3 regions of the Streptomyces sp. NPDC005648 genome follow, and region 2 is predicted to be linked to each of the others. Evidence: riboswitches for the same ligand, from Rfam matches in the RefSeq annotation. Region 2 holds a riboswitch; each other region holds the start of a gene.
The links. Region 2 has a riboswitch for thiamine pyrophosphate ahead of ABZT17_RS25310 (thiamine ABC transporter substrate-binding protein). Riboswitches for the same ligand answer to the same signal wherever they lie in the genome.

Region 1 (3,269 bases), on a different contig from region 2:
CAAGCCTGCCATCCGGCACTGACAGTCGGAAGTCGGGACCGTCCGACCAGGGGGGAAGTGTCACGCCGTGACCGATTTCAGAGGCCTCGCCGGGTCCGCCAGCAGTTCCGCGTCCATCGCGGTGCCGGCCTCGATCAGCCGCCGTCCCTGGGCCAGGTCGCGCGGCCGGCCCACCGCCAGCAGAGCGACCAGGCGGTTCTCGCGCAGCCAGCAGACCGACCAGGCGGGTCCGGACGGCTCACCGCGCCAGACGGTCCGGTCGGCGGACGCGTGGTGGCCGGCGTACTGGACGAAGCGGCCGAACTGCTCGGACCAGAAGTACGGGACGGGGTCGTAGACCACCGGGAGCTCCCCCGTGGCCTCGCCGATGATGTTCGCCGCGACCGTGCGCGGGCCCTGGAGGGCGTTGTCCCAGTGGTGGACCAGCAGCCGCTCGCCGTACCGGCCCGAGGGGAAGGAGGCGCAGTCGCCGACCGCGTAGACGTCCGGTGCCGAGGTGCGCAGACGGTCGTCGGCCACGACCTCGCGGTGGGCCCCGAGGGCGATGCCGGAACCGGCCAGCCAGGCGGTCGCGGGGCGGGCGCCGATGCCGACCACCACGGCGCCCGCGGGCACGCGCGTGCCGTCGTCGAGGACGACCGCGCCGGGTTCGACGCGCTCCACGCGCGCGCGGGTGCGCAGCACGGCGCCCGCGTCGTCGTACCAGGCGGCCATGGGCGCGGCCACCTCGGCGGGCAGGGCGCCCGCAAGCGGCCGGTCGGCGGCCTCCACCACGGTCACCGCGCAGCCCGCCTCGCGCGCGGCGGTGGCGAACTCGGCGCCGATCCAGCCCGCGCCGACGACCACGATGTCGTGCTGCCGGGCGAGCACGGGCCGCAGCCGCTCGGCGTCGTCCAGGGTGCGCAGCAGATGGACGCCGGGCACCCCCTCGGCGCCGGGCAGCATGATGGGTTCGGCGCCGGTGGCGAGGACCAGGACCTCGTACGGGACCGGTCCGGCCTCGGTGTCCAGTTCGTGCTCGCCGGGGCGCACGCCCAGCACCTCGCGCCCCAGCCGCAGTTCGATGCCGAGCGCCTCGAAGTCGACGTCGAAGGCGGAGCCCTCCGACTTGCCGAGCAGGACGGCCTTGGACAGCGGTGGCCGGTCGTACGGCTGGTGGGGCTCGGCGCCGATCAGGGTGACGGTGCCCTGGAAGCCCTGTTCGCGCAGGGCCACCGCGGTCTGTACGCCGGCCATGCCCGCGCCGACCACGACCACCCGCCGCTGAGACTGCGTCGTCTGCTCGCTCACCTGATCACCATAGACAACTGACAAATTGTCAGTCAGGGGTCGTGCTCCGTGAGCTGTTGCACACCGCCGGTGAGCGACGAGGCGGCCGGAGGCTCCCTTACCGAGCGTCGGGGCTCGGGCTAGGGTGGCCGACGTACAAGCACTCGCGGGAGCCCGGACGCACCGGGCTGAGAGGGAGGCTGGCGGCCTCCGACCGTACGAACCTGATCCGGGTCATGCCGGCGAAGGGAGGGGCTGGACGCCCATGTCGTCACGTACGTCAGACGTCCTCGTCGTCGGGGGCGGGATCATCGGCCTGGTCACGGCGTGGCGGGCCGCGCAGCGCGGGTTCGCCACCGCCGTCGTGGACCCGGAGCCGGGCGGCGGGGCCGCCCGGGTGGCCGCCGGGATGCTCGCCGCCGTCACGGAGCTGCACTACGGCGAGCAGACCCTGCTCGGTCTGAACCTCGCCTCGGCCCGTCGCTACCCCGACTTCGCGGCCGAGCTCACCGACGCCACCGGCCACGACCTCGGCTACCGGCGGTGCGGCACCCTCGCCGTCGCCCTGGACGCCGACGACCGCGCCCATCTGCGCGAACTGCACGCGCTGCAGCGGCAGTCGGGGCTGGAGTCCGAGTGGTTGTCCGGGCGCGACTGCCGGCGCCTGGAGCCGATGCTCGCGCCGGGCGTGCGCGGGGGGCTCAGGGCCGACGGCGACCACCAGATCGACCCGCGGCGCCTGGCGGGCGCGCTCGTGGCCGCGTGCGAACGGGCGGGGGTCGTCTTCCACCGGGTGTGGGCCGAGCGTTTCGAGGTCGTACGGGACCGGGCCGCGGGTGTCACCACGGCCGACGGCACCGAGCTGGGCGCGGGCCAGGTGGTACTGGCCGCGGGGAGCCTCAGCGGGCGGCTGCCGGGCGTCCCGGACGACGTCCTGCCGCCCGTACGGCCCGTGAAGGGGCAGGTGCTGCGGCTGACCGTGCCGAAGCGCCACGCGCCCTTCCTGAGCCGTACCGTGCGCGCGGTGGTCCGGGGCAGCCATGTCTACCTGGTGCCGCGCGAGAACGGCGAGCTGGTGATCGGCGCGACCAGCGAGGAGCTGGGCTGGGACACCACGGTCACCGCGGGCGGGGTGTACGAGCTGCTGCGCGACGCGCACGAGCTGGTCCCTGGCATCACCGAGCTGCCCCTGACGGAGACCCGGGCCGGGCTGCGCCCGGGCTCCCCCGACAACGCGCCCCTGCTCGGCCCGAGCGGGCTGGACGGCCTGCTGCTGGCCACCGGCCACTACCGCAACGGCGTGCTGCTCACCCCGGTCACCGGCGACGCCCTGGCGCACGCCCTGGCCACCGGTGACCTCCCGGAGGTGGCCCGCCCGTTCACCCCGAGGCGCTTCACCCGCGTGGAGCAGCCGGCATGAACATCTCCGTCAACGGTCAGGCGCGGGAGTTCGCCCCCGGCACGGCCCTCGACACCGTCGTGCGCGCCCTGACCCCGGCTCCCTCCGGAGTGGCCGCCGCCCTGAACGAGACCGTCGTCCCGCGCGCCCAGTGGCCCGCGACACCCCTCTCCGAGGGGGACCGCGTCGAGGTCCTGACCGCCGTCCAAGGAGGCTGACCCATGGCCGACGACCCCTTCGTCCTCGGCGGTACGTCCTTCACGTCCCGCCTGATCATGGGCACCGGCGGCGCCCCCAGCCTGGAGGTGCTGGAGCGGGCGCTCGTCGAGTCCGGCACCGAGCTGACCACGGTCGCCATGCGCCGGGTGGACCCGTCGGTGCACGGTTCCGTGCTGTCCGTCCTCGACCGGCTCGGCATCCGGGTGCTGCCGAACACGGCCGGCTGCTTCACCGCCGGCGAGGCCGTCCTCACCGCCCGTCTCGCGCGGGAGGCGCTGGGCACCGATCTGGTCAAGCTGGAGGTCATCGCCGACGAGCGCACCCTGCTGCCCGACCCGATCGAGCTGCTGGACGCCGCCGAGACCCTGGTCGACGACGGTTT
Region 2 (3,269 bases):
TGACGCTGCCCGGCCCGCCCTCCGGGCGGACGACGGGATTTTCGCAACACGCCCTGGCGGCTCACGAGGTGCACACGTCCTTCAGCTTGCCGGCCGCCTCGTCGATCTTCGAGGAGTCCGGGTTCTCCCCGTTCAGGACGGCCTTGTTGTAGTCGGCGACGGCCCGGTTCAGGTCGTCCACGGCCTTGCCGACCTTGCCGTCGTCCGCCTTGGCGTCGATCTTGTCGAGGTTCTTCTCGATGGTGTCGATGGACTCGTCGGTCCGCGAGGGGTCGGCGGCCGCGTCCCGCCCGGCCTCGTGGATCGCCTTCAGACTGTCCGCGATGGTGTCGTAGTTCCGGGCGCAGTCCAGCGAGTTGTCGACGTCGTCGGGATTGCAGCCGGTCACGAGCCCGGCGGTCAGCGCGACGGCTGCCGCGGCGGTGGCGAGGGTGGTGATACGACGTCGGCGACGACGGTTGGCGGCCATGGACGGTCTCCTCCGAAAGACGTGGCGCCGTATGCGTGGCGCTGTGTGCCCCCTACGATCCCGGCGCTCCGCCACCACCACGAGGAACCCTCCACCCGGATCGGGGGTGTAGCCCGCTACACCCCCGCCCCGACGACCGGGAAGGAGAGGCGCGGCGATCTGCGACACTGGTACAGCCATGCCTAAGCCCGGAGAACTCACATTCGTCGCCCCCCGCGGAGCCCAGAAGCCGCCGCGGCATCTTGCCGATCTCACGCCTGCCGAGCGCAAGGAGGCGGTTGCCGAGATCGGTGAGAAGCCGTTTCGCGCCAAGCAGCTCTCGCAGCACTACTTCGCGCGCTACGCGCACGACCCGGCGGAGTGGACCGACATCCCGGCCGCGGCGCGCCCCAAGCTGCGGGAGGCGCTGCTTCCCGAGCTGATGACCGTCGTACGGCATCTGTCGACCGACCAGGGGACCACGCGCAAGACGCTGTGGCGGCTGTTCGACGGGACGCTCGTCGAGTCCGTGCTGATGCGGTACCCGGACCGGGTGACCATGTGTATCAGCTCACAGGCCGGATGCGGTATGAACTGTCCGTTCTGCGCCACCGGACAGGCCGGTCTCGACCGGAATCTGTCCACCGCCGAGATCGTGCATCAGATCGTCGACGGGATGCGGGCGCTCAGGGACGGAGAGGTGCCGGGCGGGCCCGCGCGGCTGTCCAACATCGTCTTCATGGGGATGGGCGAGCCGCTCGCCAACTACAAGCGCGTGGTCGGCGCCGTCCGAGCCCTCACCGACCCCAGCCCCGACGGGCTCGGGCTCTCGCAGCGCGGTATCACCGTCTCGACCGTCGGACTGGTCCCGGCCATCCACCGGTTCGCCGACGAGGGCTTCAAGTGCCGGCTCGCCATCTCGCTGCACGCCCCGGACGACGAGCTGCGCGACACCCTCGTCCCCGTGAACACGCGGTGGAAGGTGCGCGAGGTCCTCGACGCCGGGTTCGAGTACGTCGAGAAGAGCGGACGGCGGCTGAGCATCGAGTACGCGCTCATCCGCGACATCAATGACCAGGCCTGGCGCGGAGACCGACTCGGGCGGCTGCTCCGGGGCAAGCCGGTGCACGTCAACCTCATTCCGCTCAACCCGACCCCCGGCTCGAAGTGGACCGCGTCCCGGCCGGCGGACGAGAAGGCGTTCGTCGAGGCCATCGCCGCGCACGGTGTGCCGGTGACCATCCGGGACACCCGTGGTCAGGAGATCGACGGGGCCTGTGGACAGCTCGCCGCCACCGAGCGGTAACCTGACCGGGTCATACGCACATCTTCGTTCGCACGTCTTCGTTTCGTACGACATCTTCATATCCGACAGGGGAGCGCGACAGCGCTGAGAGTGCGGCGATCGGGCCGCAGACCCTCTGAACCTCGCCCAGGTCATTCTGGGTAGGAAGTTCGGTCATCACCGTGAACATCAAGAAGTATGCGGCTGCCGTCGTCGGCCTCGGTCTCGTCACGCTGTCCGCGTGCGGGTCGGGGTCCGGCGGCAGCGGATCGGCCGGCGGCTCCAAGACGGTCACCCTCGTCAGCCATGACTCATGGGCCGTCTCGAAGAACGTCCTCGCCGACTTCGAGAAGCAGTCCGGCTACAAGGTCAGGGTCCTCAAGAGCGGCGACGCCGGACAGGCCGTCAACAAGGCGATCCTCACCAAGGACAACCCCCAGGGCGACGTCTTCTTCGGGGTCGACAACACCCTCCTCTCGCGGGCCCTCGACAACGGACTCTTCCAGTCCTACGAGGCCAAGGGCGCCGACGCCATCCTGTCCCCCTACCGCGTCGACCAGGACAAGCACCGGGTCACCCCCATCGACTACGGCGACATCTGCGTCAACTACGACAAGGCCTACTTCAGCGAGCACAAGCTGACCCCGCCCCAGTCGTTCGACGACCTGATCAAGCCGGCGTACAAGAACCTCCTCGTCACCGAGAACGCCTCCACCTCCTCGCCCGGCCTCGGCTTCCTGCTCGGCACCGCCGCCCGGTACGGCGATGGGGGCACCTCCCGCTCGAGCGAAGCCGAGAGTGGGGGAGGCTGGCAGGACTACTGGAAGAAGCTCAAGGCCAACGGCGTCAAGGTCGTCGACGGCTGGGAGCAGGCCTACAACGAGGAGTTCTCGGGCTCGGCCGGCGGCAGGAAGGCCAAGGCGGACCGCCCGCTCGTCGTCTCCTACGCCTCCTCCCCGCCCGCCGAGGTCGTCTTCGCCGACCCGCGCCCGAAGACCGCGCCGACGGGAGTGTCGTACGGGACCTGCTTCCGGCAGATCGAGTACGCGGGGCTGCTGAGCAACGCGAAGAACACCAAGGGCGGCAAGGCCTTCATCGACTTCCTGGTGGGCAAGGAGTTCCAGGAGGACATGCCGCTGAACATGTTCGTCTACCCGGTCGTCCAGGGGGCGGCCGTGCCCAAGGAGTTCACCGAGTACGGTCCCGCGGCCAAGGACCCCGAGACCATGGCGCCGACGAAGATCGCCGCCGACCGTGACCAGTGGGTCAAGTCGTGGACGTCGCTCGTACTGAGGTAGCGCCCCGGCCCTCCAGGACCAGGGTCTCGCGCGGGAACGCGGCGCGGCTCGGGCTGATGGCCCTGCCCGTCGCGTTCTTCGCGGTGTTCTTCGCCTGGCCCGTCGCCGCGATCGTGGCGCGCGGGCTGAAGGTGGACGGGACCTGGCGGTTCGGCCGGCTCCTGGACGTCGTCACCCAGTCCGACATCCGGCACGTCCTGTGGTTCACCACCTGGCAGGCGCTCGCCTCCACCGCGCT
Region 3 (3,269 bases), on a different contig from region 2:
ACGGGGCTTCATCGCAGATCTCCTGCTGAAGTTCGATGTTCTCCTTGATCTTGTGCATCGGGACATGTCCCGGGCCCTCGATCATCGTCTGTACGTGGAAACGCTTGGCGATCGTGTTGAGTTCCCCGAGCGTCCTCAACTCCGCGAACTGTGCCTCGTCGTTGGCGTCCGCGATCGAACCGGGCCTCAGACCGTCGCCGAGCGAATACGTGACGTCGTAGGCGGCGAGGATCTCGCAGAGTTCCTCGAAGTTCTCGTAGAGGAAGCTCTCCTTGTGGTGTGCGAGGCACCAGGCCGCCATGATCGAGCCTCCGCGCGAGACGATGCCCGTCTTGCGGTTGGCGGTGAGCGGCACGAACGGCAGTCGGACGCCCGCGTGGACGGTCATGTAGTCCACGCCCTGCTCGGCCTGTTCGATGACCGTGTCCTTGTAGATCTCCCAGGTCAGTTCCTCGGCACGGCCGTCGACCTTCTCCAGGGCCTGGTAGAGCGGCACGGTGCCGATGGGGACGGGGGAGTTGCGCAGCACCCATTCGCGGGTGGTGTGGATGTTGCGGCCGGTGGACAGGTCCATGACTGTGTCGGCGCCCCAGCGGGTCGCCCAGGTCATCTTCTCCACCTCCTCCTCGATGGAGGACGTCACCGCGGAGTTGCCGATGTTGGCGTTCACCTTCACCAGGAACCGCTTGCCGATGATCATCGGCTCGATCTCCGGGTGATTGACGTTCGCCGGCAGCACCGCACGGCCCGCCGCGATCTCCTCGCGTACGACTTCCGGCGCGACGTTCTCCCGTACGGCCACGAACTCCATCTCGGGCGTGATCTCACCCCGACGTGCGTACGCCAGTTGCGTCACCGCCCCGCCGTCCCGGCTTCGGCGCGGCAGGCGAGGCCGACCGGGGAAGACCGCGTCGAGGTTGCGCAGGTCGCCTCCCCGCGGAGAGGTGTGCTTGATGCCGTCGTCCTCGGGACGGACCGGGCGGCCCGCGTACTCCTCGGTGTCACCGCGGGCGATGATCCAGTTCTCCCGCACCGGAGTGAGGCCCCGACGGACATCCGTCTCGGCAAGCGGATCGGTGTACGGGCCCGAGGTGTCGTAGAGCGTGACCGACTGCCCGTTGGTGAGATGCACCTGGCGGACCGGCACCCGCAGGTCGGGGCGCGAACCCTCGACGTACGCCTTGTGCCAGCCGATGGACTTCCCGGCCTCGCCGTTCTGAGTGGAGGCAGGCGTGCGTGCGTCCTTGATGGTCATGAGACCTACTCCCTACGCCGGCATTACCCGGTAACAGGTTCAGCGGTCGACGCAGCGGCTTCCATCTGTCGATGTTTCGTGGTCCGTGGCGAACATCACCCGAGTTCGGTGATGTTCCACGTGAAACATCGCTGGGACGGAGGTCAGCGCCCTCTCAGCCCGGTGCTCCGAGCTCCCGCGTGTGCAAAGGTGCCTCCACGCTAGCGTCAATTCGGGCGCGCTGAACAGAGGGCCCCTGTCGTTCTTGCGATGATCGGGCGGTGACCACCACGCATCAGCCCCCGTATCCGCCACCGGAGCCGCCCCGCCGGCCCGGCCCCGGAAGCGCCGACGGCCGCGCTCCCGGCGCGGGCTACGAGCAGAGGCACGGCTATGGGCACACGTACGAACAGGGCGGCGGGCAGGGGCCCTCGGGCTCCGGGCACGCCGGTCCTGGGCACGCGGGTCCTGGGCATGCCGGTCCTGGGCACCTCGGTCATGCGCAGGGAGAGCACGCGCACGCAGACCATGGGCACGGAGATGGGCACGGTGTGCCAGGACACGGCGCCCAAGGGCACGGCCTTCAGGGGCACAGCGGTCATGGATCCGGCTCCGGGGGCGGCCACGGCCACAGTCACAGCCATGGCCCGGCGGCACCCGTCTCCAAGCATCTGCGCAAGGTCATCGCGGCGATCCTCATCCCGTTCGCCGCGGCCGTCGTGGTCGGGCTTGTGATGCTGTGGCCAGGTGGGGCCCCGGGGCATCAACGCACGGGGGTGGGTTTCGACCGGCAGACCCAGCAGGCGACCGTCACCAAGGTCGTGAGCGTGAGCTGCAAGTCCGTCAACGCTTCTGGCGGAAGCTCGACCGGCGATACGTCCGTCGGTGGGAGCTCCTCCCCCCAGAAACTGTCCGACAACGCCTGCAAGAAGGCGACGGTCCGCGTCGACAGCGGCAAGGACAAGGGCCGTACGTTCACCGAGATCGTGCAGCCCGACCAGTCCCGGCAGCTGCACGAGGGCGAGAAGGTCGTGGCGGCCTACGAGCCCTCGGCCCCCAAGGACCTGCAGTACTCGGTCACCGACGTCAACCGGCGCTTCCCGATGGCGCTGCTCGCCGGTATCTTCGCGGTCGCCGTCGTGATCGTCGGCCGGTTGCGGGGCGTGATGGCACTGGTCGCGCTCGCGATCAGCTTCCTGATCCTCAACTTCTTCATTCTGCCCGCGATCCTGCAGGGCTCGAACCCGCTGCTCGTGGCGGTGATCGGGTCGAGCGCCATCATGCTGATCGCCCTCTACATGTGCCACGGTCTGTCGGCACGGACCTCCGTGGCGGTCCTGGGCACGTTGATCTCGCTGGTGCTGATCGGTGTGCTCGGCTCGCTGTTCATCGGCTGGGCGGCGCTCACCGGCAACACCGACGACAACACCGGCCTCATCCACGGTCTGTATCCGTCGATCGACATGAGCGGTCTGCTGCTCGCGGGCGTCATCATCGGCTCGCTGGGTGTCCTCGACGATGTGACGGTCACCCAGACATCGGCGGTGTGGGAGCTGCACGAGGCGAACCCGTCCACGGGCTGGCGCGGCCTGTACCGGGCCGGCATCCGCATCGGCCGCGACCACATCGCGTCCGTCGTGAACACCCTGGTGCTCGCCTACGCGGGTGCCGCTCTGCCATTGCTGCTGCTCTTCTCCATCGCGCAGAGCAGTGTGGGCACGGTCGCCAACAGCGAGCTGGTCGCGGAGGAGATCGTCCGCACCCTGGTGGGCTCGATCGGCCTGGTCGCCTCGGTACCGGTCACGACGCTGCTCGCGGCCTTGGTGGTCTCCGCGGACCGACCGGGACAGGGGACGACCACCGCAGTGGTGGGAGCGACGCCTGCTACGACGACCACGGCAGCGATTGGAGCCCCTGGCGGGGCGCCTGGAGCGCCTGGAGGACCTGGAGGACCTGGAGCGACAGTCGCCTCTGGCGCGGCAACCGCCCCGCCTCCGGCACGCACAGGAAAGGGCCGACGCCGGAAGCATTGAGT

Region 1: linked by a shared signal. The riboswitch ahead of thiO (glycine oxidase ThiO) and the one ahead of ABZT17_RS25310 (thiamine ABC transporter substrate-binding protein) in region 2 are both predicted to bind thiamine pyrophosphate.
Region 3: linked by a shared signal. The riboswitch ahead of thiC (phosphomethylpyrimidine synthase ThiC) and the one ahead of ABZT17_RS25310 (thiamine ABC transporter substrate-binding protein) in region 2 are both predicted to bind thiamine pyrophosphate.

What each region holds. Positions count from the first base shown of each region.
Region 1 covers NZ_JBEXCS010000011.1:46,414-49,682, reverse strand. The annotation lists gene ABZT17_RS08980 (FAD-dependent oxidoreductase) at 61-1,257, opposite strand; TPP riboswitch at 1,426-1,537, shown strand; gene thiO (glycine oxidase ThiO) at 1,535-2,689, shown strand; gene thiS (sulfur carrier protein ThiS) at 2,686-2,886, shown strand; gene ABZT17_RS08965 (thiazole synthase) at 2,890-3,269, shown strand, end outside.
Region 2 covers NZ_JBEXCS010000046.1:66,939-70,207, forward strand. The annotation lists gene ABZT17_RS25300 (hypothetical protein) at 62-469, opposite strand; gene rlmN (23S rRNA (adenine(2503)-C(2))-methyltransferase RlmN) at 648-1,754, shown strand; TPP riboswitch at 1,812-1,919, shown strand; gene ABZT17_RS25310 (thiamine ABC transporter substrate-binding protein) at 1,916-3,031, shown strand; gene ABZT17_RS25315 (iron ABC transporter permease) at 3,088-3,269, shown strand, end outside.
Region 3 covers NZ_JBEXCS010000030.1:59,387-62,655, forward strand. The annotation lists gene thiC (phosphomethylpyrimidine synthase ThiC) at 1-1,255, opposite strand, end outside; TPP riboswitch at 1,248-1,444, opposite strand; gene ABZT17_RS19295 (YibE/F family protein) at 1,786-3,267, shown strand.